DNA from 4 places in the Streptomyces sp. NPDC102490 genome. Region 1 is predicted to be linked to each of the others. Evidence: riboswitches for the same ligand, from Rfam matches in the RefSeq annotation. Region 1 holds a riboswitch; each other region holds the start of a gene.
What was found. A riboswitch is a leader RNA that binds a small molecule or an ion and turns the genes downstream of it on or off. The one in region 1 is predicted to bind cobalamin.

Region 1 (7,632 bases):
CGGGCAGCGCGTACGGCACCGCGCCGGGCGCCCGTCCGGCCGCTCCCGGTCCCCGGGCCCGCGCCCTGGCCCTCGCGGGCACGGCGGCGGCCGCCGTGGGCACCGCGGCGGCGGCGACGGCACTGGCCCGGAGCCTGCGCCGCCGCTGAGCCCGGACACGACGGACGGTCACCCCGCGGGCGCGGGGCGACCGTCCGTCGTGGGCGTGGGGTCTAGGCTCGGGACGGGTTGTCCTGGCGGCTGGCCAGGGCCCAGATCACGAACACGTCGATCGCCATCATGATCACGGACCAGACGGGCGAGTACGGCAGGAACAGGAACTGGGCGATCAGGCTCAGCGAGGCGAGGACGATGCCCGCCACCCGCGCCCACGCCATGTCCTTGAGCAGTCCGAACCCGGTGACGAACACGAGGGCGCCCAGGATGACGTGGACGACCCCCCAGCCGGTCAGGCTCATCTCGTAGACGTAGGTGCCGATACGGGCGTACACGTCGTCCTCGGCGATGGCCGCGATGCCCTGGAGGACGGCGAGCGCGCCGTTCAGCAGCAGCAGTACGCCCGCGAAGACGACACCGCCGGTCACCCAGCCGCTGGTGCGGTCGCCCGAGCGCTGGGCCCAGGAGGCGTCGCCGCCGCGGGACGGCCGGCCGGGAGTGGGTTCGGCGTGCTGGCTCATGAGCGGAGTCCTTTCTGTGTCCCCCGTACGGGGCAGCTGCCCACCGGCGCCGACGGCACCGACAGGTCGTTCAGAGCCTGCGCGCAGCCGGGCCCCCCGGCCACGCGGGCCCGCCGTACGGGTGAATCGCGCACCGGGCGCGCACATGCGGGCGCCCGCCGCCTCACGTTGACTGAGGACACCCGCGCCCCCCGGCGACCGACGGAACGCGGGGCGAAAAAAGGAGGTCGTGTGACGAGTCGGCCGCTGCCCGGACGGGACCCGCTGTCCCGGCGGAGCCCACTCCCCCAGCGGGACCAGCTGCCCCGGCGCAGCCCGAAGTCCCGGCGGGACCCGCTGTCCCGGCGGAGCCCACTGACCCAGCGGGACCCACTGCCCCGGCAGGACCCGCTGTCCCGGCGGAGCCCGAACTCCCGGCGGGACCCGCTGTCCCGGCGGAGCCCGGGGTTCCGGCTTGGCGTGCTGTGTTGGAAGGAGCCGCTGTCCTGGCGGGGCACGCTGCCGCGGGGCGGGCCGCTCGGGCGGGTTTCGTGACCGCGTCGGTGGGCGCCGCTGCGGGGCGGGCGGAGCAGTCGCTGCGGCAGACGCTGCTCAGTCCGGGTTACCGGCGGCTGCTGGTGCTCTGCGTGCTGCTGGGCGTGCCCATCGCGCTGGCCTGCTTCTTCTTCGTCGGGCTCCAGCACGAGATGCAGCACTGGGTGTGGACCTCGCTGCCGAAGGCGGCCGGTTACGACACCCCGCCCTGGTGGTGGCCACTGCCCGCGCTGCTGCTTGCCGGGCTGATCCTGGCGCCGATCGTGACCCGGATGCCGGGCGGCGGCGGCCACCTCCCGGTGAACGGCCTGGGCGGGGCACCCGTCGGCCCCCGCGCGCTGCCCGGCGCGGTGCTGGCCGCGCTGGCCACACTGCCGCTCGGCGTGGTGCTGGGTCCCGAGGCCCCGCTCATGGCCGTCGGCAGCGGGCTCGCCCTGCTGGCGGTGCGGCGGGCGGGCGCGGGCGGCGACCAGCGGGCGAGCGCGATCCTCGCCACGGCCGGCTCCACCGCCGCGATCTCCACCATCCTCGGCGGTCCGGTGGCGGCGGCGGTCCTGCTCATCGAGGGGGCGGGACTGGCCGGCACCCGGCTGGTCGCGCTGCTGCTGCCCTGTCTGCTGGCCAGCGCGGCGGGTGCCCTGGTCTTCACCGGCTTCGGTCAGTGGACGGGCCTCGAGATCGGCGCGCTGGCCCTGCCCGACCTGCCGCCCCAGGCCGGTCCGGACGCGGGCGACTTCCTGTGGGGCCTGCCCACCGCCGCCCTGATCGCCGTACTGGTCACGCTGGGCCGTGAGCTGGGCCGCCGCACCGTCACCTGGACGCGGCACCGCACGGCCGCCCGCACCGTCGTGTGCGCCACCGCGGTCGGCGTCTGCGTCTCCGCGTACGCGCTGATCACCGGCCGCTCCCCGGCCGAGGCGGCGCTGTCCGGCCAGGCCGCCCTCGCCCAGCTCGCCGCGCACCCGCACGCCTGGTCCGTGGGGGCGCTGGTCGCGCTGGTCGTGTGCAAGGGGCTGGCCTGGGGCATCGCGCTGGGCGCGCTGCGCGGCGGCCCGATCTTCCCGTCGGTTCTGCTGGGCGCGGCGACGGCGCTGGCCTGCTCCGGGCTGCCCGGCTTCGGCGCGACCCCGGCCCTCGCCCTCGGCATCGCCGCCGCGGCGGCCGCGGTGACGGGACTGCCGCTGGCCGCCTCGGTCCTGACGGTGCTGCTGATGGGCCGGGACGCCCACGACCAGACACCGCTCATCGTCATGGCGTCGGTCGTCGCGTTCATCGTCGCCCAGCTGGTGCGGCGGACGGAGCCGGAGGCCGGCCAGGCGTCCGGCGGAGCGCCGAGCGGGGCGCCGACGACGGGAGCGGCGGGATGAGGGACCGCCGGACCTCACCCCCGGGCCGTAACCCGAGCCCCAGCCCGCGCCCGCACCCCCGTACCGGCTGGGACACCTTCCGGCCCTGGCTCGTACGGGTCGGGATCGCGGCCGCCGTGGTCGTGGCCTACTTCCTGCTCCCCCTCGACCACCTGGGCCCGCGGCGGCCGGTGCTGAGCTGGGTGCTGTTCGCCCTGCTGCTGACCGTCGTGGCCGTACTGCTGCTGCGGCAGATCCGGCACGTCCTCCTCGACCACCCCGACAGCCGGCCCGGGGTGGTCATCTCGCTGCTGATCGTCCTGTCCGTGCACGTCTTCTCGGCCACGTACTACGCCCTGGCCAAGTCGCCGGGCGAGTTCAGCGGACTGCACACCCGGATCGACGCCCTGTACTTCACCGTCGTGACGCTCGCCACCGTCGGGTACGGGGACATCACCCCGCGGGGCCAGGCGGCGCGAGTGGTGACCATCCTCCAGATCACATACAGCTTCGTCTTCCTCACCGCCGCCGCCACCGCGCTGACCACCCGCATGCGGAGCATGGTGGTCCGCCGGCCCGAACGGGGCGGCCGGTCCCACTGACGGCGGCGCGGCCCGGCCGAGGGCTTGAAGCTGCCGCGGCGTCACCTTCTAGCCTCGGTCGCACACTCGTGGAGGAGCCCCATGACACACGCGACCGACGGCACCCGGCGCATCGGCGAACTCGCGCGGGAGACCGGGCTGAGCATCCGCGCCCTGCGCTACTACGACCGGCTCGGCCTGCTCACCCCGTCCGCCCGCAGCGAGGGCGGCCACCGCTGCTACGACGCCGACGACGTCCGGCGCCTGCACCGCGTACTCGCGCTGCGCAGCTTCGGGCTCCCGCTGGCCGAGATCCGCGCGGTGCTGGACGCCGAGCCGGACCACGACCCGGCGGAGCTGATCCGGCGGCAGCTCGACGTCGTCGAGGAACGGCTGCGGCGGACCGCGGAGCTGCGGGCCCGGCTGCTCGGTGTGCTGGGCGCGCTGGACACCGCGGTGGACGGCTCGGCCGAGGCCTATCTGGAGGTGATCGAGGAGATGACGGCCATGGAGCGTCCCCTGACGCCGGAAGAGGTGGCCCGCATGAGCGACGCGCGGCGCCGCTGGGCCGAGTCGCTCGGCGAGGAGGAGCTGCGTGCCCTGCACCACAGGCGCGCGGAGATCTTCGCCACGATGGACGAGGACGAGCGGCGGCAGCTGACGGACCGGCGGCGCCGGGCGTTCGCGCAGCCCTGAGGCCTGTTCGGCGGTCCGGCGGGGTGCCCGCCGGGCCCGAGGCCCGCTTGTGCCCGCCCCCGTGGGAGCACTACTGTCGCCACGCCTTGGTGAACGGGAAATCCGGTGTGATGCCGGTGCGGCCCTCGCCACTGTGAATCGGGAAGTCCGGCTCCGGCCCTCGCGGGCAGCCACTGGATCGCTTGCGATCCGGGAAGGCGGAGCACGGGCGGTGGTACCCGTAAGCCAGGAGACCGGCCAAGGCGCGTCGTCCATCCACGAGGTGCTGGAGAGGGTCTGCTGAGCCATGCACATAGCCGAGGGCTTTCTGCCACCGGCGCACGCGATCGCCTGGGGTGTCGCGTCCGCGCCGTTCGTCGTCCACGGAGTCCGGTCACTCACCCGTGAGGTCAGGGAGCACCCGGAGAGCACGTTGCTCCTCGGCGCCTCCGGAGCCTTCACGTTCGTCCTGTCGGCCCTGAAACTGCCGTCCGTCACCGGAAGCTGCTCGCACCCCACCGGCACCGGCCTGGGCGCGATCCTGTTCCGGCCGCCGATCATGGCGGTCCTGGGCACCATCACCCTGCTCTTCCAGGCGCTGCTGCTCGCCCACGGCGGGCTGACCACGCTGGGCGCCAACGTCTTCTCGATGGCGATCGTGGGCCCCTGGGCCGGGTACGGCGTCTACCGGCTGCTGCGCCGCTTCGACGTGCCGCTGATGGTCACCGTGTTCTTCGGGGCGTTCGTCGCCGACCTGTCCACGTACTGCGTCACCAGCGTGCAGCTGGCGCTGGCCTTTCCGGACCCGAGCAGCGGGTTCCTGGGCGCGCTCGGCAAGTTCGGGTCCATCTTCGCCGTGACCCAGATCCCGCTGGCGGTGAGCGAGGGCCTGCTCACGGTGATCGTGATGCGGCTGCTCGTGCAGTCCAGCGAGGGCGAACTGACCCGGCTGGGCGTGCTGCTGACCCGTTCCGGCGAGCGGAAGCAGGAGGTGGCGGCCCGATGAGCCGCAACGCGAAGATCAACGCCCTGCTACTGCTCGCCGTGGCCGCGCTGGCGGTGCTGCCGCTGGTGCTGGGGCTCGGCGACCACAAGAAGGAGCCGTTCACCGGGGCCGACGCGGAGGCCGAGACGGCGATCACCGAGATCGAACCGGACTACGAGCCGTGGTTCTCCCCGCTGTACGAACCGCCGTCCGGGGAGGTCGAGTCGGCGCTGTTCGCCCTCCAGGCCGCGCTCGGCGCGGGCGTGCTGGCGTACTACTTCGGGCTGCGCCGGGGCCGGCGGCAGGGCGAGGAGCGGGCGTCGGCGGCTTCCGGGGCCGCGGCGGTACCGCGAGACACCCCCGAAGGGGACTGAGTGCTGCCGATCGACGCGGCGGCGCACGCCAGTCGCTGGCGGCGCCGCCATCCCGTGGACAAGGCGGTGCTCGGTCTCGGGCTGACCGTGCTCGCGATCTCGCTGCCGCCCTGGCCGGGTGCGGCCCTGGTGCTGGTGGCGGCGCTCACGGTGCTGCTCGGCCCGGCGGGGGTGCCCGGGCGCCGGCTGTGGCGGGCGTACCGGGTGCCGCTGGGCTTCTGCGTGACGGGGGCGCTGCCGCTGCTGGTGCAGGTCGGCGGCCCGGACGGGTTCCTGTCGGCGGCCGACGGCGGTGCGGTGCGCGCGGGTGAGCTGCTGCTGCGCACCTCGGCGGCCTCGCTCGGGGTGCTGCTGTTCGCGTTCACCACGCCGATGTCCGACCTGCTGCCGCGCCTGGTGCGGGCCGGGGTGCCCGCGCCGGTCGTGGACGTGGCGCTGGTGACGTACCGGATGAGTTTCCTGCTGCTGGACGCCGTACGGCGTATCCGGGAGGCGCAGGCCGCGCGGCTCGGGCACACCACCCGGACGGCGGCCTGGCGTTCGCTCGGCGGGCTGGGCGCCACCGCGTTCGTGCGGGCCTTCGACCGGGCGGCGCGGCTCCAGTCGGGGCTCGCCGGGCGCGGTTACGACGGCACCCTGCGCGTGCTGGTGCCCGAGGCCCGGGTCTCGGTGCCGTTCACGGCGGCGAGCGTCGCCCTGCTGGCGGCGCTGGCCTGCCTCACCCTCGTACTGGAAGGACCCCTGTCGTGAACGGACCGGCGCGGTCAGCACAACCGGCCCTGGTCGCCCTGCGGGGCGCGTCGTTCGGGTACGAGGAGGGCCCGGACGTGCTGGTGGGCCTGGACTTCGCGGTGCGCGAGGGGCGTGCGCTGGCGCTGCTCGGCCGCAACGGCAGCGGCAAGACGACGCTGATGCGGCTGCTCAGCGGCGGACTGCGGCCGCGCACGGGGTCGTTGACGCTCGGCGGGGAGCCGGTGACGTACGACCGCAAGGGTCTGACCCGGCTGCGGACCACGGTGCAGTTGGTGGTGCAGGACCCGGACGACCAGCTCTTCGCGGCCTCGGTCGGCCAGGACGTGTCCTTCGGTCCGCTGAACCTGGGGCTGCCCGACGCGGAGGTCAGGTCCCGGGTCGGGGAAGCGCTCGCCGCGCTGGACATCGCGGCGCTGGCCGACCGGCCCACGCATCTGCTGTCGTACGGGCAGCGCAAGCGCACCGCGATCGCCGGGGCGGTCGCGATGCGGCCCCGGGTGCTGATCCTCGACGAGCCGACCGCCGGTCTCGACCCGGACGGGCAGGAGCGGCTGCTGGCCACCCTGGACGGGCTACGCGCGGGCGGCACCACCGTGGTGATGGCCACCCACGACGTCGACCTCGCCCTGCGCTGGTCCGACGACGCCGCCCTGCTCACCCCGGACGGTGTGCGCACCGGCCCGACCGCCCCGACGCTGGCCCGCGCCGACCTGCTGCGGCAGGCCGGGCTGCGGCTCCCGTGGGGCGTCGCGGCGGCCGGACTGCTGCGGGCGCGGGGGCTGTTGCCCGACTCCGCCACCGGTCCGCGTACGGCGGAGGAGCTGGCGGCGCTGGCGGAGTGACGGGGCGCGGGCGGGGTGGCTCAGCCCCGGGACTGGCTCAGCCCTGGGACTGACCCTGCCTGGGAGGGGCTCAGCCCTGGGACTGGCTCAGCTCGGCGTCCTGGTCCCGGGCCGCGCTCGCCGCGGTGTCGTCCCCGGTGTTCTCGGCCGCCTGCCGGGCGCGGCGGCCGGGCAGGACGGCGAGGACGATCAGGGTGCCGGCCGCCATGATGATGCCGCCGACGAGGCTGGTCGTCGAGACGCCGTGGGCGAAGGCCTTGTGCACGGCGTCGGTGAGGGCCTGCGCCTGCTCGGGTCCGGCGGACGGGTTGCCGGCGAGGCGTTCGGCGACGGCCAGTCCACCGCCCACCGAGTCCTGGGCGGTGTCCAGCGCGGCGGCCGGGAGCCGGTCGCCCACCAGGCCGGCCAGTTCGTCCCGGTAGGCGGTGCCGAGCAGGGAGCCCAGGACGGCGATGCCGAGAGAGCCGCCGAGTTCCAGCGCGGTGTCGTTGGCGCCACCGCCGACGCCCAGTTCGCCCTCCGGGAAGGAGCCCATGATGGTGTCGGTGGCCGGGGAGACGCTGAGGCCGATGGCGAGGCCGAGCAGCAGCATGGGGGCGAGGAAGTCGGCGTAGGTGGAGCCCTGGTCGATCAGGACCAGCAGGAAGACACCGACGGTGCCGATCGCCATGCCGGAGCCGACCATGGCCCGCACGCCGAGCTTCGGGGTGAGCCGCCCGGTCACCGCGGCGCCGACGAACACGGCACCGGCCAGCGGCAGCAGCCGTACGCCGGTCTCCAGCGCGCCGTAGCCGAGCACGAACTGCAGGAACTGCGTGGCGTAGTAGATGGCGCCGTAGGTGCCGAAGAAGAAGAACAGCACCGC
Region 2 (7,632 bases), on a different contig from region 1:
CCAAGGTGTCGCAGGCCCTGCAACTCACCTCGTACACCGAGGACATGCGGGCCCAGGGTCTCGAACCCACCTCGCAGCTGCTGGACATCGGCTACATCACCGCCGACGACCGGCTCGCCGGACTCCTGGACATCACGGCCGGCGGCCGGGTGCTGCGCATCGAGCGGCTGCGCATGGCCAACGGCGAGCCGATGGCCATCGAGACCACCCACCTCAGCGCCAAGCGCTTCCCCGCCCTGCGCCGCTCCCTGGTGAAGTACACGTCCCTCTACACCGCGCTCGCCGAGGTGTACGACGTCCATCTCGCCGAGGCCGAGGAGACCATCGAGACCTCCCTGGCCACCCCGCGCGAGGCCGGCCTGCTCGGCACCGACGTGGGCCTGCCGATGCTGATGCTCTCCCGGCACTCGCAGGACCGCACCGGCCAGCCGGTGGAGTGGGTGCGCTCGGTGTACCGGGGCGACCGCTACAAGTTCGTGGCCCGCCTCAAGCGTCCCCAGGACTGAGGGGTGCCGCTCCCCTCCGGCACGCGACATTGCGGTTGAGGACCGATATACGGACGAGGTCTTCCGCTCTCTTGACGCCGTCACCTACATTTTCGTGCGCACTGCACCAGGTGATCAGCGAGGGGACGGAGCCACCGCATGTCACAAGCCCCAGAAGTGAACAGAGGGCCGACGGTGACGCCGGTGCGCGTCGTCATCGCCCTCTGCCTTGTCGCACCGTTCGTCGCCATGCTGTGGGTCGGTTCGTACGCCAAGTCCGACCCCGACTTCATCGGCATTCCGTTCTTCTACTGGTACCAGATGGCGTGGGTACTGATCTCCACCGTGCTGACGGTGATCGCGTACAAGCTCTGGCAGCGTGACCAGCGCGCCCGCCGGGAAGGCGGGGCCAAGTGAACGACGGCGTGAACGGCGTCGCACTCGCCGTCTTCATCTTCTTCTTCGTCCTCGTCACCGCCATGGGCTTCCTGGCCGCCCGCTGGCGCCGGGCCGAGAACGAGCACAGCCTCGACGAGTGGGGCCTCGGCGGCCGCTCGTTCGGCACCTGGGTCACCTGGTTCCTGCTGGGCGGCGACCTGTACACGGCGTACACCTTCGTGGCCGTCCCGGCGGCGATCTACGCGGCGGGCGCGTCCGGCTTCTTCGCGGTGCCGTACACGATCCTGGTCTACCCGCTGATCTTCACCTTCCTGCCCCGCCTGTGGTCGGTCTCGCACAAGCACGGCTACGTGACGACCTCGGACTTCGTGCGCGGCCGGTTCGGCTCCAAGGGCCTGTCGCTGGCGGTGGCCGTCACCGGCATCCTGGCGACCATGCCGTACATCGCGCTCCAGCTGGTCGGCATCCAGGCCGTCCTCGACGTGATGGGCGTCGGCGGCGGCGAGGACACCAACTGGTTCGTCAAGGACCTGCCGCTGCTGATCGCCTTCGGCGTGCTGGCCGCGTACACCTACTCGTCGGGACTGCGCGCCCCCGCGCTGATCGCGTTCGTGAAGGACACGCTGATCTACATCGTCATCGCGGTGGCGATCATCTACATCCCGATCAAGCTGGGCGGGTTCGACGACATCTTCGCGTCGGCGAGCGACAAGTTCACCGAGGCGGGCAAGGGCGGAGTGGTACCGGACGCGGGGGGCCAGTGGACGTACGCGACCCTGGCGCTCGGTTCGGCCCTCGCGCTGTTCATGTACCCGCACTCGATCACCGCCACGCTGTCCTCGCGCAGCCGTGAGGTGATCCGCCGCAACACCACGATCCTGCCGCTGTACTCGCTGATGCTGGGCCTGCTCGCGCTGCTCGGCTTCATGGCGATCGCGGCCGGGGTCAAGGTGGAGAACGGCCAGCTGGCGATCCCGCAGCTGTTCGAGAACATGTTCCCGGACTGGTTCGCGGGCGTGGCCTTCGCGGCGATCGGCATCGGCGCCCTGGTCCCGGCGGCGATCATGTCGATCGCGGCCGCGAACCTGTTCACCCGCAACATCTACAAGGACTTCATCAAGCCCGACGCCACCCCGGCACAGGAGACGAAGGTCTCCAAGCTGGTGTCGCTGCTGGTGAAGGTGGGCGCGCTGATCTTCGTCCTGGGCATGGACAAGACCGTCGCGATCAACTTCCAGCTGCTGGGCGGCATCTGGATCCTGCAGACCTTCCCGGCCCTGGTCGGCGGCCTGTTCACCCGCTGGTTCCACCGCTGGGCGCTGCTCGGCGGCTGGGCGGTCGGCATGGTCTACGGCACGGTCGCCGCCTACGGTGTCGCCTCGCCGACGCAGAAGCACTTCGGCGGCTCCTCCGACGAGATCCCCGGCATCGGCGAGATCGGCTACATCGGTCTCACCGCCTTCGTGCTGAACGTCCTGGTCACCGTGGTCCTGACCTTCGTCCTGAGGGCGGTCAAGGCGCCCGACGGCGTCGACGAGACCAAGCCGAGCGACTACACGGCGGACGCCGGCGACCCCGGCGTCCAGGTGGAACTGCCGCCGGCCACGGCGGGCAGCTCGCACTAGCGGCGCTCCTCAGCGGGCCGTCGGAGAAATCCGGCGGCCCGTTGTCGTACCCGTCGGGCACACTCGGCGTCATGGACTTCGTGATCCGACAGGCGACGGCCGAGGAGTACGACACCCTCGGCGAGATCACCGCGCAGGCCTACCTGCGCGACGGCCTCCTCGACTTCGGGGAGAGCGACTCCTACCTGGACGAGCTGCGCGACGTGGCCAAGCGGGCGGCGGCCGCCGAGGTGCTGGTCGCCGCGGCGGAGGGGCGGGTGCTCGGCGGCGTGACCTTCGTGCCGTCCGGCGGCCCCATGGCGGACATCGCGCGCCCCGGCGAGGCCGAGATACGCATGCTCGCCGTCGCCCGCGAGGCACGCGGCCGCGGGGCCGGCGAGGCCCTGGTGCGGGCCTGCCTCGACCGCGCCCGGTCCGTGCCGGGCTGCGCGAGCATCGTGCTGTCGACCCAGCGCACCATGCACACCGCCCACCGCCTCTACGAACGCCTCGGCTTCGTCCGCACCCCCGCCCGCGACTGGAACCCTGTGCCGGAGCTGGACGACATCATGCTGCTCACCTACGAACTGGCGCTCTGACACCGGCCCGAGACGACGTACTGACACGCCGTCCGGACACAACATCTGGGGGTGCCGGCGGAGCCCGGCACAAGATGTATGCTCGTGCTCGCTGTCGCCGCAGGGGAATCCGGTGCGAATCCGGAACTGTCCCGCAACGGTGTACTTGCGTGCATCCGTACGTCTTCGCACGTGCGCGCACGCCTGTCCAGTCCGAGGACCTGCCGACAGTGCGCCCGGCCGCCTTGGCCCGGGTGCCATGACGTCCGGGCCTCGTGGAGTGGGCCGGTGGACGCGACGCCGTGCGCGCTCGTGAGCCCCCCTGCCCTCCGCCAGGCCCCGTGCCGAGCGAGGGAGTGCTCCACGTGACCATCGCGCCAGCCGATCCGGCTTCAGCGACCCCGGTGACGGCGACCGGGGAACCCGACGGACCCGGTGCCGCCCTGCTGCGGACCCTGACCGGGCTGACCGCCGACCTCCGGGGCGCCGACCCCGGCCGGGTGGCCGCCGCCGCGCTGCGGGGCCGGTCCGCCCGCGCCGACGAGGCCGAGCTGCGCGAGCTGGCCACGGAGGCGGCCGCCGGTCTGATCTCCGAGGACCCGGTCTACTCCCGGCTGGCCGCCCGGCTGCTGACCATCGGCATCCGCGCCGAGGCCGCCTCCCAGGGCGTCGCCACCTTCACCGACTCCATCGCCACCGGCCACCGCGAGGGCCTGATCGCCGACCGCACCGCCGCCTTCGTCCGGCTGCACGCGGCCCGCCTCGACGCGCTGGTCGATCCGGACGCCGACGACCGCTTCGGCTACTTCGGGCTGCGCACCCTGTACAGCCGCTACCTGCTCCGTCACCCGCTCACCCGCAAGGCCGTCGAGACGCCCCAGCACTTCCTGCTGCGGGTCGCCGCCGGACTCGCCGAGGACGACACCCCGCGGGCCGTGGACGAGGTCGCCGCCCTGTACGGCCTGATGAGCCGCCTGGACTACCTGCCCTCCTCCCCCACCCTCTTCAACTCCGGCACCCGGCACGCCCAGATGTCGTCCTGCTACCTCCTGGACTCCCCCAAGGACGAGCTGGACTCCCTCTACGACCGCCTCCACCAGGTCGCCCGCCTGTCCAAGCACGCCGGCGGCATCGGCATCGCCTACTCCCGCGTCCGCGCCCGGGGTTCGCTGATCCGCGGCACCAACGGGCACTCCAACGGCATCGTCCCGTTCCTGAAGACGCTGGATGCCTCGGTCGCCGCCGTGAACCAGGGCGGCCGGCGCAAGGGTGCCGCCGCGGTCTACCTGGAGACCTGGCACGCGGACGTCGAGGAGTTCCTGGAGCTGCGGGACAACACCGGCGAGGACGCCCGCCGCACGCACAACCTGAACCTCGCGCACTGGGTGCCGGACGAGTTCATGCGCCGGGTGGACGCCGACGGGACCTGGTCGCTGTTCTCCCCCGCCGACGTGCCGGAGCTGACCGACCTGTGGGGCGAGGAGTTCGACGCGGCCTACCGCAAGGCGGAGCAGGCGGGGCTCGCCCGCAAGACGCTGCCCGCCCGTGAGCTGTACGGCCGCATGATGCGCACCCTCGCGCAGACCGGCAACGGCTGGATGACCTTCAAGGACACCGCCAACCGCACCGCGAACCAGACCGCGACCCCCGGCCACGTCGTCCACTCCTCCAATCTCTGCACGGAGATCCTGGAGGTCACCGACGACGGGGAGACGGCGGTCTGCAACCTGGGCTCGGTCAACCTCGGCGCCTTCGCCGACCCCGCGAGCGGCGACCTGGACTGGGAGCGCCTCGACGCCACCGTCCGCACCGCCGTCACCTTCCTGGACCGGGTCGTCGACATCAACTTCTACCCGACCGAGCAGGCGGCCCGCTCCAACGCCCGCTGGCGCCCGGTCGGTCTCGGCGCGATGGGCCTCCAGGACGTCTTCTTCCAGCTCCGCCTGCCCTTCGACTCCCCCGAGGCGAAGGCCCTGTCCACCCGCATCGCCGAGCGGATCATGCTCGCCGCGTACGAGACCTCCGCCGACCTCGCCGAGCGCGGCGGCCCGGCCCCGGCCTGGGAGAAGACCCGTACGGCCCAGGGGGTGCTGCACCCGGACCACTACGACGTGACGCCCGCCTGGCCGGAGCGCTGGGCCGCGCTGCGGGAGCGCATGGCCACGACTGGGCTGCGCAACTCCCTGCTCCTGGCCATCGCGCCGACCGCGACCATCGCCTCCATCGCCGGTGTCTACGAGTGCATCGAGCCGCAGGTGTCCAACCTCTTCAAGCGCGAGACGCTGTCCGGCGAGTTCCTCCAGGTCAACTCCTACCTGGTGGACGACCTCAAGCGGCTCGGCGTGTGGGACGCGCGCACCCGTGAGGCGCTGCGCGAGGCGAACGGCTCGGTGCAGGGCTTCTCCTGGATCCCCGAGGACGTGCGCGCGCTGTACCGCACGGCGTGGGAGATCCCGCAGCGCGGCCTGATCGACATGGCCGCCGCCCGCACCCCGTACCTCGACCAGGCCCAGTCGCTGAACCTGTTCCTGGAGACGCCGACCATCGGGAAGCTCTCCTCGATGTACGCGTACGCCTGGAAGCAGGGCCTGAAGACCACGTACTACCTGCGCTCGCGCCCCGCGACCCGGATCGCCCGCGCCGCCGCCCGAGCCACCACCCCCGTCCCCGTGCAGGCCGGCCCGGACCCCGAAGCGGTCGCCTGCTCCCTGGAGAACCCCGAGTCCTGCGAGGCCTGTCAGTGATGAACGAGAACACCAAGAACCTGCTCGACCCGGGCTTCGAGCTGACCCTGCGCCCCATGCGGTACCCGGACTTCTACGAGCGCTACCGGGACGCCATCAAGAACACCTGGCACGTGGAGGAGGTCGACCTCCACTCGGACGTCGCCGACCTCGCCCGGCTCAGCCCCATGGAGCAGCACCTGATCGGCCGCCTCGTGGCCTTCTTCGCCACCGGTGACTCGATCGTCGCGAACAACCTGGTGCTGACCCTCTACAAGCACATCAACTCCCCCGAGGCGCGGCTGTACCTGTCCCGCCAGCTCTTCGAGGAGGCCGTCCACGTCCAGTTCTATCTGACGCTCCTCGACACCTACCTGCCCGACCCGGAGGACCGCGTCGCCGCCTTCGCGGCCGTGGAGAACATCCCGTCCATCCGGGAGAAGGCCGAGTTCTGCTTCCGCTGGATGGACTCGGTCGAGTCGATCGACCGCCTGGAGACCAAGGCCGACCGCCGCCGCTTCCTGCTGAACCTGATCTGCTTCGCCGCGTGCATCGAGGGCCTGTTCTTCTACGGCGCCTTCGCCTACGTCTACTGGTTCCGCAGCCGGGGTCTGCTGCACGGCCTCGCCACCGGCACCAACTGGGTGTTCCGGGACGAGACCATGCACATGTCCTTCGCGTTCGACGTCGTCGACACGGTGCGCAAGGAGGAGCCGGAGCTGTTCGACGACGAGCTTGGGCAAGAGGTCACCGACATGCTGCGGGAGGCCGTCGAGGCCGAGCTGCAGTTCGCGCGCGACCTGTGCGGTGACGGCCTCCCGGGCATGAACACCGACTCGATGCGGCAGTACCTGGAGTGCGTGGCCGACCAGCGCCTGACGCGCCTCGGCTTCGCCCCGGTGTACGGCTCCGAGAACCCCTTCTCCTTCATGGAGCTGCAAGGGGTTCAGGAGTTGACCAACTTCTTCGAGCGGCGTCCCTCGGCGTACCAGGTGGCGGTGGAGGGCACCGTCGACCTGTCCGAGGACTTCTGACTCCTCTGCGTCTCCTTTCCCCGGCCCCTCGCCTCCTGGGCCTCCCTGATCTGGCGGTCGATGCGCCGGTCGCGCACGATGCCGATCACCGAGGGGAGGATCATGAGGACGAGGAGTCCGAAGGTCGCGAGCATTCCGACGAGGCCTTCTATCTGGTTTCCGGTCATGACACCACTGTCGCGCCGGATACTCCTTACCGTCAGTGGCAGGACTGCCGTAAGACCTCGATTTCCTGCCACTGTCGAGGCACACTGGCGGCATGTTGCGCAACGTGGCCGCCGTCCTGCTCGACGGTGCACACCCCTTCGAACTCGGCGTGATCTGCGAGGTCTTCGGCATCGACCGGAGCGACGAGGGCCTGCCGGGGTACGACTTCGCGGTGGTCTCGGCGGAGGGCCCCACGCTGGGCACCCACGTCGGCGGGCTGACCGTCTCCACGCCGTACGGTCTGGAGCGGCTGGAGGAGGCCGACCTGATCGCGGTGCCGGCGGGCAGCGACTTCGTCCGCCGGGAGTACCCGCCCGAGCTGCTGGACGCCCTGCGCAGAGCGACGGACCGGGGCACACGCGTACTGAGCGTGTGCTCCGGCGCCTTCGTGCTGGGCGCCGCCGGTCTGCTGGACGGGCGGCGGTGCGCGGTGCACTGGCACCACGCGGACGAGCTGTCCCGGCAGTACCCGCGGGCCGAGGTCGCGCCGGACGTGCTCTACGTCGACGAGGACCCGGTGATCACCTCCGCCGGGACCGCCGCCGGCATCGACGCCTGCCTGCACATCGTGCGCAAGGAGCAGGGGCCGGAGGTCGCCAACC
Region 3 (7,632 bases), on a different contig from region 1:
GTGCCGTGCGTGACGCGTTCGAGGCGGCGTACGACGGTGTCGGCGCCGTGTTCGACGGTGCCGAGGACCGGTCCCACGACCGCGTGGGAGCCGTCACCGGCGAGCCCGTACCGGCCGGGGCGCAGCGCGGCCAGGTCCCGGGTGAGGGTGATCTGCCCGGCGGCGGTGCCGTGCACGGTGAGCCGGGGCTCGGTCGGCAGGGGCCGGCCGGGGGGCGCCTTGAGCGCCGCGTCGCTGGCGAGCCGGCCGACGGCGACGCTCGCCGCTCCGGTCGCCAGAGCTGCGGTGACGGCGGCTGCCGTTGCGGTGACAGTGCGCATGGGGCCAGTCTCCTGGTGGAGTCCTCGGGCGGCCAGTGGACGGGTGACAGGGGGTGACGAGGTGCTCGTGTCCCGTAGCCGGTACCCCGGGAACCGCCCGGCACGCACCCCGCGTCAGCTTCGCTGCCCGTAGCCCCGCAGGCGCTCCGTCACCTCCGCCAGCTGGGCCGCGGTCAGCAGGGACGGTGCGCGGCCCGGCACCGAGGCGGCGGTCAGCCACAGGCGGCACATCCACTCGAGCTGGGCGGTGCGGTCGTAGGCCTGGTCGAGGGAGCTGCCGTAGGTGACCGTGCCGTGGTTGCGGAGCAGGCAGCCGGTGCGGTCGGTGAGGGCGTCGAGCATGGCGCGGGCGAGTTCGTCGGTGCCGTAGGCCGCGTAGGGGGCGACCCGGACGGGGCCGCCGAGCGCGGCGGTCATGTAGTGCACCGGCGGGAGTTCGTCGACGAGCAGGGAGACCGCCGTCGCGTGCACGGCGTGGGTGTGGACGACGGCCCGGGCGCCGGGGTCGGCGCGGTACACGGCGAGGTGCATGGGCAGTTCGCTGGTGGGGACCAGCGTGCCGCGCACCTGGCGTCCGTCCAGGCCGACGCCGGTCACGTCGTCCGGGGTCAGCCGGTCGTAGGGCACGCCCGACGGGGTGACCAGGACCGTGTCGCCGACGCGCACCGAGACGTTGCCGGAGGTACCGACGACCAGCCCTTCCGCCACCGTCCGCCGGGCCGTCGCGACGAGGTCCGCCCAGGCCGCTTCCTCGGCCGTCCTTCGGTCCGCTTCTGCGCCCTCGGCCCGCGACTGTGTCACAGTCACCGTCTCCTCCCCGGCGCCCGCGCGCCCCTCACGTCCCGCCGCCGAGCGGCCTCGCGGTGATCCTGCCAGCAACGTCTCCGGAGAGCATCGGAGCGGGCACGCAGAGGGAGGCTTCGACCCCGTTTCCGGTCACCGTGACGCCCTGCCCAGTTCATCTTCCGTTCACCCTGGTTACCTACGTTCGTCGCGCCAACGACCTCGAACGATTGCCTGGGTAAATGGAAAGCTTCTCGCTGATCCTCGCGATTGTGGTGGTAACCGCACTCGCGTTTGATTTCACGAACGGTTTCCACGACACCGCGAACGCGATGGCCACCACCATTTCGACCGGTGCGCTCAAGCCCAAGGTGGCGGTGGCGATGTCCGCCGTCCTCAACCTTGTAGGCGCCTTCCTCTCCGTGGAGGTCGCCAACACGATCTCCAAGGGTCTCGTCGACGAGACCGGCATCCGTCCCGAGGTCATCTTCGCCGCACTGGTCGGCGCGATCCTCTGGAACCTCCTGACCTGGCTGGTCGGGCTCCCGTCCAGTTCCTCGCACGCCCTGATGGGCGGCCTGATCGGTGCCGCCGTCGCCTCGGCCGGTATCGGCGCGGTCAACGGCGACGTGCTCGTCACCAAGGTGCTCCTCCCCGCGATCGCCGCCCCGATCGTGGCCGGCCTCGCGGCGCTGCTCGCCTCCCGGATGACGTACGCGCTGGGCCGCAAGGCCGACGGCAGGGCCGCCGCGAAGGGCTACCGGGCCGGCCAGATCGCCTCCGCCGGTCTGGTCTCGCTGGCCCACGGCACCAACGACGCCCAGAAGACCATGGGCATCATCACCCTCGCCCTGATCGCCGGCGGCTCGCTCGCCCCCGACTCCGACCCGCCCGTGTGGGTCATCCTGAGCGCGGGTCTGGCCATCGCCCTCGGCACCTACCTGGGCGGCTGGCGCATCATCCGCACCATGGGCACGGGCCTGACCGACCTCCAGCCGCAGCAGGGCTTCGCCGCCCAGACCAGTGCCGCCACGGTCATCCTGGCCTCCTCCCACCTCGGCTTCTCCCTGTCCACCACGCACTCGGTCTCCGGTGCGGTGATGGGCGCGGGCCTCGGCCGCAAGGGCGGCGTGGTCCGCTGGTCCACGGCCACCCGGATGTTCATCGCCTGGGGCCTGACGCTGCCGGCCGCGGCCCTGGTCGCCGCGCTCGCCGAGTGGGTCTGCCGCCTCGGCGACTGGGGCACGGCCCTCGTCGCGGTGTTCCTGGTCGCGTCCAGCTTCGCGATCTGGCGGGTCTCCCGCCGTGAGGTCGTCGACCACACCAACGTCGTCGACGGCGACGCGGCCGGCGCCCGGGAGCCCGAGCCGGCCGGCGTGGTCACCACGGCGATGGCCGCCGTGTCGCCGCCCCCGACGGGCGTGACCGAGGACCTGGCGGCCACCGTCCCGGCCGCCGCCCCTTCCGACCCCAAGGCCCCGTCGGCCGCCACCCCCGTCTGAACCCGCAGCCCGGGTACGAAGGAAGCGAACCTCCATGAGCATCGACTGGGCAGCCCTCGGCTCCGTCTTCGGCGTCAGCCTCGTGGTCACGGTGGCCCTGGTGGGCCTGTTCACCCTCGGCATCGTCGGCCTCTCCCGCCAGGAGCGGGCCGCCGCCCAGGGCGGCTCCGCGACCCTCGCGGTCACCGGCGCCTACGCCTGCTTCGCGGCCTGCACGGCGGCGGTGGCGTACGGGATCTATCTGATCGTCGCCTGACCGCCGGTCGGCCACCGCTCGATTACCGCCCGGTCCACGGGCACACGCGCCGGGGCGGGGCGCGGAACGGACTCGAACCGTTCCGCGCCCCGCCCTTTCGCGTGCCGGCGCACACCACTCGTGTGTGGGCCTTCGCACACTCCCCCGTCGCAGGTCAACGCCAGGTTGACGGGTGTTCGCGGGCCGTGGTGGACTTCCGGGGCCATCTACGGCGGCAGGAGAGGAAGCCCGGTGCGAATCCGGCGCGGTCCCGCCACTGTGACCGGGGAACAGGAATCCCCGGGAGCCAGGAACTCTCACCGCCGGACTCTTCGAACCAGGGCGTGGACACCCTGAGTGAGGACATGACGCGATGCCCGGCTGCCGCCCCCGCACGACGCCCCGTACCAGGTGTCTCCCCGACCGTGTGACCGGCTGAGCCCGTGCGTGCCGGACGCGTCTTCGCGTACGGCGCCGCCGCCGGCCTCCTCGGCGACCTCCTCCTCGGCGACCCGCGCCGCGGACACCCGGTCGCCGCGTTCGGCCGTGCCGCGGGCGCCGTGGAACGGGTGCTGTGGCGGGACCACCGGGGTTGGGGCGCCCTGCACACCGCCGTGTGCGCCGGTGGCGCCGTCGCCCTCGGGCTGGCCGCCTCCCGTGCCGTACACCGCTCCCCCGCCGCCTCCGTCGCGCTGACCGGCGCGGCCACCTGGGCCGTGGTCGGCGGCACCTCGCTGGCCCGCGAGGCGAACGCCATCGGCCGGGCCCTGGCGGCCGGGGACGTCGAGGCGGCCCGGGCGCGGCTGCCGCACCTGTGCGGGCGGGACCCGCGGGCGCTGGACACCGACGGCCTCGCCCGGGCGGTCGTGGAGTCCGTCGCCGAGAACACCTCGGACGCCGTCGTGGGCGCCCTGGTGTGGGGCGCCGTGGCGGGGGTGCCGGGGCTGCTCGGCTTCCGGGCCGTCAACACGCTGGACGCCATGGTCGGCCACAAGTCGCCCCGGTACCGCCGCTACGGCTGGGCCTCGGCCCGCCTGGACGACCTCGCGGGCTGGCCGGGCGCCCGGCTGACCGCCGTCCTGGCCACCGTGTCCGGCGGTGATCCGCGGGGCGCGGTGCGGGCCTGGCGCGCGGACGCCGCACGGCACCCGAGCCCCAACGCGGGGCCCGTGGAGGCCGCGTTCGCGGGTGCCCTGGGCGTGCGGCTGGGCGGGACGCTCTCCTACGGCGGGCGGGTCGAGCACCGGCCCGTCCTCAACGGCGCCGCGGGACGCCCGGTACGGGCCGGTTCCGGCGACATCGACCGGGCGATACGGCTGTCCCGGCGCGTGAGCTGGCTGGCGCTGGGCGTGTGCGCGGGCGCACGGCTGGCCGCGCGCGGCATCGTCAGGAAGGGACGTACGTCATGAACGGTGGTCTGCTCGTCGCCGGTACCACCTCCGACGCCGGCAAGAGCGTCGTCACCGCCGGGATCTGCCGCTGGCTGGTGCGGCAGGGCGTGAAGGTGGCGCCGTTCAAGGCGCAGAACATGTCGCTGAACTCCTTCGTGACCCGCGAGGGCGCGGAGATCGGGCGGGCGCAGGCCATGCAGGCCCAGGCCTGCCGGGTGGAGCCGACCGCGCACATGAACCCGGTGCTGCTCAAGCCCGGCGGGGAGCGCAGCAGCCAGGTCGTGCTGCTCGGCAGGCCGGTCGGCGAGATGAGCGCCCGCGGCTACCACGGCGGGCGCCAGGAGCGGCTGCTCGGCACGGTGCTCGACTCGCTCGCCGAACTCCGCGCCACGTACGACGCGGTGATCTGCGAGGGCGCGGGCAGCCCGGCCGAGATCAACCTGCGCCGCACCGACATCGTGAACATGGGGATCGCCCGGGGCGCCGGACTCCCGGTCCTGGTCGTCGGCGACATCGACCGCGGGGGCGTCTTCGCCTCCTTCTTCGGCACGGTGGCGCTGCTGGCACCCGAGGACCAGGCGCTGGTCGCCGGGTTCCTCGTCAACAAGTTCCGCGGCGACGTGTCGCTGCTGGAGCCGGGCCTCGACATGCTGCACGGCCTCACCGGGCGGCGGACGTACGGCGTGCTGCCCTTCCGGCACGGGCTCGGCATCGACGAGGAGGACGGACTGCGGGTCTCGCTGCGCGGGACCGTGCGGGAGTCGGCCGTCGCGCCGCCGGTCGGCGAGGACGTGCTGCGGGTCGCCGTCTGCGCGGTGCCGCTGATGTCCAACTTCACGGACGTGGACGCGCTGGCCGCCGAGCCGGGTGTCGTGGTGCGGTTCGTGGACCGGCCGGAGGAACTGGCCGACGCCGACCTGGTGGTCGTGCCGGGGACGCGCGGAACGGTGCGGGCGCTTCAGTGGCTGCGGGAGCGGGGGCTCGCGGACGCGATCGTCCGCAGGGTCGCCGAACAACGGCCCGTGCTCGGCGTCTGCGGCGGGTTCCAGCTCCTCGGGGAGCACATCGAGGACGAGGTCGAGTCCCGCGCCGGGCACGTGGACGGGCTCGGGCTGCTGCCCGTGCGGGTGCGGTTCGCCCGCGAGAAGACCCTCACCCGGCCGGTGGGCGAGGCCCTCGGCGAGCGGGTCGAGGGGTACGAGATCCACCACGGGGTCGCCGAAGTGACGGGCGGGGAGCCCTTCTTGGACGGCTGCCGGGTCGGACAGACCTGGGGCACCCACTGGCACGGTTCGCTGGAGTCGGACGGCTTCCGGCGGGCGTTCCTGCGCGAGGTGGCCGCCGCCGCGGGCCGCCGCTTCGTACCGGCCCCCGACACCTCGTTCGCCGCGCTGCGCGAGGAGCAGCTCGACCGGCTCGGCGATCTGATCGAACACCACGCGGACACCGACGCGCTGTGGCGGCTCATCGAGTCCGGCGCGCCGCAAGGACTGCCCTTCATTCCACCGGGAGCGCCCGCATGAGCACAGTGTTGTTGTTGTCGACCGCCGACACGGACCTGCTGGCGGCCCGCGCGTCGGACGCCGCCTACCGGATCGGCAACCCGACCCGGGTCGACGTCCGGGAGGAACTGCCGGGCCTGGTCGAGGGCGCGGACCTCGCCGTGGTGCGCCTGCTCGGCGGCAAGCGCGCCTGGGAGGACGGGCTGGCCGCGCTGAAGGCCGCCGGCATCCCGACCGTCCTGCTCGGCGGCGAGAGCGTGCCGGACGCGGAGCTGATGGCCGAGTCCTCGGTCCCGGCCGGGGTGGTGGCGCAGGCGCTGCGCTACCTGGTCGAGGGCGGCCCGGACAACCTCACCCAGCTCGCCCGGTTCCTGTCGGACACGGTGCTGCTGACCGGCGAGGGCTTCGACGAACCCCGGAAGATGCCGGAGTACGGCGTCCACGGTGAGCGTGTCTTCACCGAGGGCCGCCCCACGGTCGGCGTGCTCTTCTACCGCGCCCACCAGCTCAGCGGCAACACCGCGTTCGTCGACACGCTGTGCGACGCGATCGAGGCGCGCGGCGCCAACGCCCTGCCCGTGTACTGCGGTTCGCTGCGCGGCGCGGACCCCGGGCTGTACGAGCTGCTGGGCCGGACCGACGCCCTGGTCGCCACCGTCCTCGCGGCGGGCGGCACGCACGCCTCGCAGGCCTCGGCGGGCGGTGACGAGGAGGCGTGGGACGTCGGGGCGCTGGCCGACCTGAACGTGCCGGTGCTGCAAGGGCTCTGCCTCACCACCTCCCGGGCCGCCTGGGAGTCCTCCGACGCCGCCCTCTCCCCCATGGACGCGGCGATGCAGGTCGCGATCCCGGAGTTCGACGGGCGCCTGGTCACCGTGCCGTTCTCCTTCAAGGAGCAGGGTCCCGACGAGGTGCCGGTCTACGTCGCCGACCCCGAGCGGGCCGCGCGGGTCGCCGGGATCGCCGTCCGGCACGCGGCGCTCGGGCACAAGCCGAACGCCGACAAGAAGCTCGCGCTGGTCTTCACGGCGTACCCGACCAAGCACTCCCGCGTCGGCAACGCGGTCGGTCTCGACACCCCGGCGTCGGCGGTGCGGGTGCTGGACGCGCTCAGGGACGCGGGGTACGGGGTCACCGGCTACCCGTCCGAGGGCGACGAGCTGATCCACCGGCTGATCGCGGCCGGCGGCCACGACGTGGAGTGGCTGACCGAGGACCAGCTCGCCGCCGCGCCCGCGCGGGTGCCGCTGGCCGACTACCGGGCCTGGTTCGAGACGCTGGACCCGCAACTGCGGGACGCGATGACCGAGGCGTGGGGCGAGCCGCCGGGCTCGCTGTACGTCGACGGCGACGACATCGTGCTGGCGTCCCTCCAGTTCGGAAACGTCGTCGTCATGATCCAGCCGCCGCGCGGCTTCGGGGAGAACCCGATCGCGATCTACCACGACCCGGACATGCCCCCGTCGCACCACTACATGGCCGCCTACCGGTGGCTGGAGCACAGTTTCGGCGCCGACGCGATCGTGCACATGGGCAAGCACGGCACGATGGAGTGGCTGCCGGGCAAGGGCCTCGGCCTGAGCGCGGGCTGCGCACCGGACGCCGTACTCGGCGACCTGCCGCTGATCTACCCGTTCATCGTCAACGACCCCGGCGAGGGCACCCAGGCCAAGCGGCGCGGCCACGCCACCGTCGTCGACCACCTCGTCCCGCCCATGGCCCGCGCCGACACCTACGGCGACCTGGCCAAGCTGGAGCAGCTGCTCGACGAGTACGCGCTCGTCTCCGACCTGGACCCGACGAAGGCGCCGGCGGTCCGGGCGCAGATCTGGACGCTGGTCAAGGCGGCCGAGCTCCACCACGACCTGCACGTGGACGACCAGCCGGACGACGACGCGT
Region 4 (7,632 bases), on a different contig from region 1:
GCCCACACCGAGCACGACGACCAGGACGGCGCCGGTCGAGGCGCCGGAGGAGACGCCGAGGACGAAGGGGTCGGCGAGCGGGTTGCGCAGCAGGGACTGGAGCACGGCCCCGCACACGGCGAGTCCCGCTCCGCACACCGCGGCGAGCAGGGTACGGGGCAGTCGCAGGTCCCAGACGATGCCGGCGCGGAGCGGGGACACGTCCCCGGCGGCGGTGCCGGCGCCGAGGTGGGCGGCGATCACGGACCACACGTCGGCGACGCCGATGTCCGCCGGTCCGATGGTGACGGCGACGGCCACGGAGACGCACAGGGCGACGGTCCCGGCCGCCGCCCACACGAGGGCGCCGCGCGGCGCGCGTATGCCGGAGACGGGCGCGGTCCGGCTCGCGGACGTCACTGGGCGAGCCCGAACGCGCGCAGGGCCGCCGCCACCTGTTCCACGCCCTCGACGGTACGGATGGTGGGGTTCATGGCCTGCCCGCTGAGCAGCACGTAGCGTTTCTCGCGGACGGCGGTCATGTTCCCGGTCACGGGGTTGGACTCCAGGAACTCGATCTTCTTCGCCGCCGTCTCGGCCGTCTGCGACTTACGCGTGAGGTCGCCGAGGACCAGGACGTCGGGGTCCCGGTCCGCGACGGTCTCCCAGCCGGTCTGCGGCCACTCCTCGTGGGTGTCGTCCATGGCGTTCTCGGCGCCGAGCGCGCGGGTGATGACGCCGGGGGCGCCGCAGCAGCCCGCCAGGTAGGGCGAGGTGGAGTTGGCGAACCAGTACATGAGGGTGACGCCGGAGGCGTCGATGCCGGATGTCGCCTTGTCGACCCTTGCCTTGAGGTCGGCGACGAGTTTCTCGCCGCGCTGCTCGACGTCGAAGAGGCGGGCCAGGTCGCGGACTTCGCCGTAGACGGTGTCCAGGGTGAGGGGCTCGTTCCGGACGCCGTCGCCGTCGCCGCTGTTGTCCTTGCCGGCGCAGTCGGACGGGGACAGGTAGGCGGGCACGCCGAGTTCCGTGAACCGTTCGCGGGTGGCGACACCGCCGGTGCCGAGGGTGGAGGCGAAGGAGGCGGCGACGAAGTCCGGTTCGGCGTCCAGGACCGTCTCGAAGGACGGTATGTCGTCGGCGAGCCGGGGGACGCCGGCGTTCGCCTTCTCCAGCCCCTTCATGACCGGGTCGGTCCAGGTCGCGGTGCCCACCAGGCGGTCGGCGAGGCCGAGCGAGAGCAGGATCTCCGTGGTGCCCTGGTTGAGGGAGACGGCCCGGCGCGGCGGCGCGTCGACCCGGACGTCGTGCCCGCAGTCGCGGACGGTGCGGGGGTAGCCGGCCGCGTCGGCCCGGGCGGCCGGGTCGTCGGTGCCCGTACCGGACCCGCAGCCGGAGGCCAGCAGGGCGCCGGACAGGAGCAGGACGGGACCGCGCAGAGCACGGCGGGACAGGCGGAGTCGTCGGGGGCCGACGGGGCGTGCTGCGGGCAAGGAAGGATCCTCTGGCGTCGAGGGCTCATGCGCGAAGCCCGTCCGTACGATGCGGCCCGCGCCGCACGCGGCACGGGTGCCAGCAGGTCTTCGGACTCGGGATCGACCGGACGGGACGCCTTCCCGGACGGCGTACGCCGCCCAGTGGCCCGTGTCCCGCCCGTCCCCCTCACCGCTGCGCGTCAGTTCCGGATTCGCACCGGATTCCCTGACCCACCAGGTGGGTTCGACTGGCCTGCGCAAGCTACCACAGGGCCATCGCCCCGCCGGGGGACGGGCCACTGCCAGACCCGCTCCCCCGGCCCCCGGCCCCGGGCCGCCACGCCCGTCCGCTCTTCGGCATGAGGACGGTGTCGATGATGTAGACGTTGGCATTGGCGGTCTTCACGTTGCCGCAGACGACCTTGGCGGAGTCGTCGACCTTGTAGGACTCGTCCGAGCCCGAGGTGGTCAGCTTGGACTTCTGGAGCGTCTCGAAGGAGCCGTTCTCCAGGTCCGCGGGCGCGAGCTTCTGGCCGACGACGTGGTAGGTCAGGATGCCGGTGAGCGTCTCCTTGTCGTTCAGGACCTTGTCCAGGTCGGCCTTCGGGATCTTGGCGAAGGCGTCGTTGGTCGGCGCGAACACGGTGATGTTCTCGGCGTTGTTGAGCGTGTCGACCAGGTCTGCCTTCTTCACCGCCGAGACCAGCGTGGACAGGGCCGGGTTGTTCGAGGCGGCCGTGGCGACCGGGTCCTTGGCCATGCCGTCGAACGAACCGGCGCCCTCCTTCGGCACCGTGGAGCAGGCCGGGCCGAACGGCTCGTCGGAGTCCGCCATGCCGTCGGAGGTGCCGGCCGACTGGTCGTCGCCCGCCGCGGGGGCCGAGGAGGCGGCCTGGGCGGAGTCCGAGGAGCCGCTGTCGCCGTCGTCGGAACAGGCGGCCAGGGACAGGGGCAGGACGGCGGCCGCGACGACGGCGACGGCGGAGCGGCGGATACGGGCGTTCATGGAGAATCTCCCAGAAAACGGGCAGCACGAAGGCTGCGTCGGTACGGAGGGGTGGTGCGGAGTCGTGGTGCGCAGTGCTGATACGGAGCTGAAGTGGTGTGCGGCGGGCCGCCGAGTACGCGGCGCCGTTACGTGCCGGTCGGCCGACCCGGGTCCGGGGTCGGCCGCCGGTTCGCTGTCGGCGTGGGTCTCGGTTCTTCCCTCACACGGGGAATCCGGAGCGGGCCCCGTTCCGGATTGGTCGCCCACCCGATCGAGTGAGAAAGGTGCGGCGGCGCCGCTGTGACCTGCGAGATTCCTCGAAAGCGCCCGTCAGGGAGTGAGAACAGGTCAGAACGGCGTCGCGGCCCGCAGGATGAGGAACATCGTGACGGCGGCGTTCGCGGACGACATCGCCGAGACGGCGGTTCCGGCGGCCGCGGCCCACGCCGCCAGGCCCACCGACGTGAACACCGGGGGCCAGGTGCGGACGGCGGGAGCGGGCCCCAGCAACGCCGCCACCCGGCGGGGCACCGGGCCGGGCGCCGCGAGGCCGGCGAGGGTGGCGACGGGGGTGCCGCGGGAGACGAGGGCCGCCTTGCCGATCGCGGTCGCCACCGCGCGGCGGTCACCGACCGCCCGCGCGGCCGCCTCGTCCGCCCACCGCTCCGCCGTGTAGGACACGGCCGTCCGCAGGGGGCGCAGGAACGGGTTGGCCAGCGCGGCGAGCCGGACGGTGAGCAGGAAGCGGTGGTGCCGGGCGGCGAGGTGGGCACGCTCATGGGCGAACAGGGCGCGCCGCTCGCCCGGTTCGAGGCAGTCGAGCAGGGCCGTACTCACCACCACGCGGTCCCGGCGTCCACCCGGCAGCGCGTACGCGTAGGGCACGTCGTCCGGCAGTACGGCCACCCCGGTGCCCGGCAGCCCGGCCAGCGCGCGGTGGGCGCGGCGGCGCACCCTGCCGTGCCGCCACAGGGCCCGCGCCGAGGCCGCGACCACCGCGCAGAGCGCGGGAATGGCCGCCTTGCCGACGATCTCGTCGAAGGGCACCGCCGCCCGCACCTCGGGGTCCGACCAGCCGTCGGGGAGCGGGTTGCCGGGCAGCTGAGCGGTGCCGACCACCATCACCAGGGCCAGGCACACGGTGCTGCACAGGGCCATCACGGCGGCGACGGCGGTGAGCAGCCTGGTCGCGGTCCGCGGGTGCAGGTGCTGCTCGGCGAGCCTGGCGACGGGCCACGCCGTCAGCGGCAGGACCAGGGGCAGGAAGACGAAGACCCCCATGCGGTGTCAGCCGTCCTCCGCGGCGCGCGCGTGCCCGAGCAGGTCGCGCAGCAGCCGCTCGTCGTCGGGGTCGAGGCCCGTGACGAAGCTGGCCAGCACCGCTTCCCGGTCGCTCTCGGCGTCCAGCACCTTGCGCATCTTCCGCGCGGCCAGGCCCGCCTGGTCCGAGGCGGGCGTCCAGGCGAAGGACCGGCCCGCACGCTCGCGGCTGACGGCACCCTTCTCGAGCAGCCGGGTCAGGATCGTGATCACCGTGGTGTAGGCGAGGTCGCCGCCGAGCCGTTCCTGCACCCAGCCGGCCGTCGCGGGCCCGTCCGCCTCGCGCAGCGCGGACAGCACCAGCGCTTCCAGCTCACCCTGGCCCCGCCGCCGCGGACGCCGGTCATCCGTCACGGCCCGCCTCCTTCCGCCGCCGATCGTCTACCGGAGCGACATCGTATAGAAGGCTTACTTCTACAGTGATGTAGATTGTCGGCAGGCGTAAGAACAGGCAAGACAGGCAAGACAGCAAGACACACGGGACGCGGAACGCGGAACGCGGCGCACACGACGAAGGAGAACGCAGTGGGAGTTTCCCTGGCCAAGGGCGGCAACGTCTCGCTCAGCAAGGAGGCACCCGGCCTGACCGCCGTGCTGGTCGGTCTGGGCTGGGACGTGCGCACCACGACCGGCACCGACTACGACCTCGACGCCTCCGCGCTGCTCCTGGACGCGTCGGGCAAGGTGCTCTCGGACGGGCACTTCGTCTTCTACAACAACCTCACCAGCCCGGACGGCTCGGTCGAGCACACCGGCGACAACCTCACCGGCGAGGGCGAGGGCGACGACGAGGCGGTCAAGGTGAACCTCGCCGCGGTCCCGGCCGAGGTGGACCGGATCGTCTTCCCGGTGTCCATCCACGACGCGGAGAACCGCGGCCAGAGCTTCGGCCAGGTCCGCAACGCCTTCATCCGGGTGGTCAACCAGGCGAACAACCAGGAACTCGCCCGCTACGACCTGTCCGAGGACGCCTCGACCGAGACCGCGATGGTCTTCGGCGAGCTGTACCGGCACGGCGCCGAGTGGAAGTTCCGGGCGGTCGGCCAGGGCTACGCCTCGGGCCTCGCGGGCATCGCCGCGGACTTCGGCGTCAACGTCTGACCGGTCACCCCGGCCGACGGTACGACCGGCGTCCCCGCCGGGCGCGGTGCGCCCGGCGGGGGTGGGGGGCGGGAGTGGCGCATGGGGTCCTCGTCGGCCATGGCCGGGTTCTGGAAGTCGTCGCCCCAGCGGTCCCAGCAGCCGTAGTTGCGGGAGGCGGGGTCGACGACCGAGCCGTGGGCGACGGCGGTACCTCTCCAGGGGATCAGGGTGAGCAGGACCGCGGTCAGGGTGCCGAGGGGTGACGTGTCCGATGCCTTCGACGCGACGGGTGGGCGGGGGTGTCCCCGCCCACCCGTCGTCATGCCGGTGGCACGGTCGTCACAGCGCACGCCGCCTGGAACGGATCAGCAGCACACATCCACCGGCGAACAGCACGCCGCCGGCCGCCGCGGGCCACAGGCCGAGCCCGGAACCCGTCTCGGCTAGTCCACCCTGCGCCTGCGGTGCGGCAGCCGATCCGGCGCCGCCCGCGTTGCCGCCGTTGTCGCCGTTGCCGGTGGTCCCGGACGCGGCACTGCTCACGTCGTCCGGAGTGTCGGCGGCAGGCGTCGTCGCGGACCTGGGTTCGGCGCTCGCGGAAGCCTCCTGGCTATCGGCCGGGGGGGCGGGCTTGTCCCCGCCGGTCGGCCCCTCGCTCTGTCCCTCGTCCTGGCCGGGGGTCTTCCCGTCGTCCTTCCCCTCGCCCTTCCCACCCGCCTGGTCGTCCTGGCCGGGGTCCGCGGGTGCCGAGGCCGTGGCGGTCTGCTCGGCCGGGGGCCCGGCGGTCTGGCCGCCGTCGTCGCCCTCGCCGTCGCCGGGCTGCTCCTCGCCCTCGCCCGGCTCCGCCTCCGGGGGCGTGTCCGGGCCGCACTCGCGGCCGGAGTTGATGCACTCGGTCATCTCGCGCATCAGGTCCTCGTCGAAGACGTTGATGAAGTCGCTGTGGTCGGTGACCGGCTTGTGCAGTTGCTCGGGGAAGGAGTCCACGGCGAACAGCGGAACGGTCCTGCCCCCGTCCTCCAGGCTGGGCGCGGCCACGTCGTAGACGACCCGCTGCACCAGTCGCGGAACGGCCCGGAAACCCTCCGGGCAGCTGCCGTCGGCGGCGGCGAAGGCCATGTGGGTACGGTGGTTGGCGCTGTCGGTGTTGCGGCCGTCCCAGCAGCTCTGGAAGGTGAAGGTGCGCACCACGTCGCTGCCCGAGGGGCAGAGCGGGTACTTGTCCTTCAGCTGCCGGTCCTCGAACCCGGTGCAGCTCCAGGAGGCGTTCGCGTTGGTGTTGCCGTTGACGAACGCCTTGGCGTCGCCGGTGATGATGCGCAGCAGCCGTGGCATCTCCGTGACCTTGCCCCGCTCGTTGCCCTCGAACGTGAGGGTGACCTCGGCCGGTGTGACGATCTCGCCCGCGTTGCCCTCGATGCCGCCGCCGGGTGACTGGGCGTCCTGTTCGGCGGTGCCGTTCTGGAGCCGCAGCACGGGCCAGTAGTACGAGGACTTGTCACCCTGGTCGGCGCAGCTCGTGTCACCGGCGGCCAGGTCCTCGTCGCTGGCGAAGGCGTCGTTGGCCTGGTTGCCGACGTAGTCGTGGAAGTGGTGGGCGCCGTTGCCGACGCCGGGGGCGGCGATCAGGTTGTCCGAGTTGAACAGGCCCTCGGCGTTGACGCCGCAGCTGGTGGTGAAGGAACCGGTCGAGGCCTTCTCCTGCCGGGGCGCCCGCACGACGTTGGGCTGGACGGACTCGATGGCGATGTAGTCCGCCGCCACGGGGCCGTTGCCCGCCTGTCCGCCGTTGCCGGGCTGCTGCTGCCCGTCACCGGGCGGCTCTTCGCCCTTGCCGTCCTGCTGCCCCTGTTCCTGCCCCTGCCCCTGGCTCTCTTCCTGCTCCTGTCCCTGCTGGTCCGGGCTGCCGCTCCCCGCGTCAGCCGACGCGATCTCGGTGCGGCGCAGGGTGCACGCGGCCAGGGTGTCCAGGCCCTCGGGGCGGTCTCCGGCCTTGCCGACGGCGGCGGCGATGCGCTCGATCGTCGCCGCGCGCTCCGTCCGCAGCGGGTCGAGGATCGCGCCCTCGTCGAGGGTGCCGTCGTCCGCGGTGCGGGCGGCGTCCTGGAGGCCCCGGTAGGCGGCGGCGATCTGCTCGTCGAGGTGGGCGAGTTCGGTGTCGACCTCCGGCCTGGCCTGCTCCGGAACGGCCGTGAGCCGTTCGGTCAGGTCGGGGCAGTCGACGGTGGCCGCGACTCCGGAGCTGCCCAGGGGGACGGCGGCGTTGCCGGACTCCGTCGCGGAGGCGAAAACGTTCACGGCCACCAGGCCGCTGCCCCCCAGTATCAGCGCGACCGCTCCGAAGGTCGCGCGCCGCGCCCCGGTCGGGCGTCTGCGCCTGTTGTGTCCCAAGGCGTGCTCCTGTGTCGTGACGGACTCGGACGTGAAAGGCCCCCGGCTCCATACGGAACCGGGGGCCGGGGCGTTCAAGCGCCTCGGGAATTCTCAGGTTTCCCTCATGTCACGGGTGCAGGACGTACCACGGCGCGGGACGCCGCCGACAGGTCCGGTGCGACCCGTCGCCCGAAGGGCCCCTTGTGGGCGGCTCGCTCCCGGTGGAACGATGCCCGGACACCGGCTCACCGCACCGAAGGGACCGCCGTGACCGACGACCGGGAACGCCCACGGGCCGCCGCCGCGTTCGACGCGCTGGGCGCCGAGTACGAGAAGGCGTTCGCCGGGTCGAAGACACACCGCCACTCACTGGAATGGCTGCTGGCGCGGCTCGCGCCGGGCAGCCGGGTGCTG

Region 2: another riboswitch for cobalamin. It lies ahead of ACIRGB_RS01050 (ribonucleoside-diphosphate reductase subunit alpha); the one in region 1 lies ahead of ACIRGB_RS28360 (energy-coupling factor ABC transporter permease).
Region 3: another riboswitch for cobalamin. It lies ahead of ACIRGB_RS24680 (cobalamin biosynthesis protein); the one in region 1 lies ahead of ACIRGB_RS28360 (energy-coupling factor ABC transporter permease).
Region 4: another riboswitch for cobalamin. It lies ahead of ACIRGB_RS33325 (ABC transporter substrate-binding protein); the one in region 1 lies ahead of ACIRGB_RS28360 (energy-coupling factor ABC transporter permease).

Annotation. Positions count from the first base shown of each region.
Region 1 is NZ_JBIWJU010000013.1:89,798-97,429, forward strand. It holds gene ACIRGB_RS28335 (FAD-binding and (Fe-S)-binding domain-containing protein) at 1-149, shown strand, start outside; gene ACIRGB_RS28340 (hypothetical protein) at 213-677, opposite strand; gene ACIRGB_RS28345 (chloride channel protein) at 1,208-2,578, shown strand; gene ACIRGB_RS28350 (potassium channel family protein) at 2,575-3,159, shown strand; gene ACIRGB_RS28355 (MerR family transcriptional regulator) at 3,241-3,834, shown strand; cobalamin riboswitch at 3,905-4,091, shown strand; gene ACIRGB_RS28360 (energy-coupling factor ABC transporter permease) at 4,121-4,819, shown strand; gene ACIRGB_RS28365 (energy-coupling factor ABC transporter substrate-binding protein) at 4,816-5,172, shown strand; gene cbiQ (cobalt ECF transporter T component CbiQ) at 5,173-5,922, shown strand; gene ACIRGB_RS28375 (ATP-binding cassette domain-containing protein) at 5,919-6,767, shown strand; gene ACIRGB_RS28380 (MFS transporter) at 6,838-7,632, opposite strand, start outside.
Region 2 is NZ_JBIWJU010000001.1:225,423-233,054, forward strand. It holds gene ACIRGB_RS01030 (GntR family transcriptional regulator) at 1-506, shown strand, start outside; gene ACIRGB_RS01035 (DUF3311 domain-containing protein) at 645-902, shown strand; gene mctP (monocarboxylate uptake permease MctP) at 899-2,509, shown strand; gene ACIRGB_RS01045 (GNAT family N-acetyltransferase) at 2,581-3,087, shown strand; cobalamin riboswitch at 3,149-3,310, shown strand; gene ACIRGB_RS01050 (ribonucleoside-diphosphate reductase subunit alpha) at 3,432-5,810, shown strand; gene ACIRGB_RS01055 (ribonucleotide-diphosphate reductase subunit beta) at 5,810-6,823, shown strand; gene ACIRGB_RS01060 (GlxA family transcriptional regulator) at 7,083-7,632, shown strand, end outside.
Region 3 is NZ_JBIWJU010000010.1:333,349-340,980, reverse strand. It holds gene ACIRGB_RS24700 (alpha/beta hydrolase family protein) at 1-320, opposite strand, end outside; gene ACIRGB_RS24695 (class II aldolase/adducin family protein) at 435-1,121, opposite strand; gene pitH (low-affinity phosphate transporter PitH) at 1,346-2,605, shown strand; gene ACIRGB_RS24685 (hypothetical protein) at 2,640-2,861, shown strand; cobalamin riboswitch at 3,033-3,178, shown strand; gene ACIRGB_RS24680 (cobalamin biosynthesis protein) at 3,284-4,249, shown strand; gene ACIRGB_RS24675 (cobyric acid synthase) at 4,246-5,754, shown strand; gene cobN (cobaltochelatase subunit CobN) at 5,751-7,632, shown strand, end outside.
Region 4 is NZ_JBIWJU010000018.1:37,470-45,101, forward strand. It holds gene ACIRGB_RS33320 (FecCD family ABC transporter permease) at 1-399, opposite strand, end outside; gene ACIRGB_RS33325 (ABC transporter substrate-binding protein) at 396-1,472, opposite strand; cobalamin riboswitch at 1,536-1,722, opposite strand; gene ACIRGB_RS33330 (fasciclin domain-containing protein) at 1,717-2,460, opposite strand; gene ACIRGB_RS33335 (M56 family metallopeptidase) at 2,791-3,723, opposite strand; gene ACIRGB_RS33340 (BlaI/MecI/CopY family transcriptional regulator) at 3,730-4,116, opposite strand; gene ACIRGB_RS33345 (TerD family protein) at 4,288-4,863, shown strand; partial or broken gene ACIRGB_RS33350 (cellulose-binding protein) at 4,944-5,168, opposite strand; gene ACIRGB_RS33355 (DUF1996 domain-containing protein) at 5,185-7,236, opposite strand; gene ACIRGB_RS33360 (class I SAM-dependent methyltransferase) at 7,486-7,632, shown strand, end outside.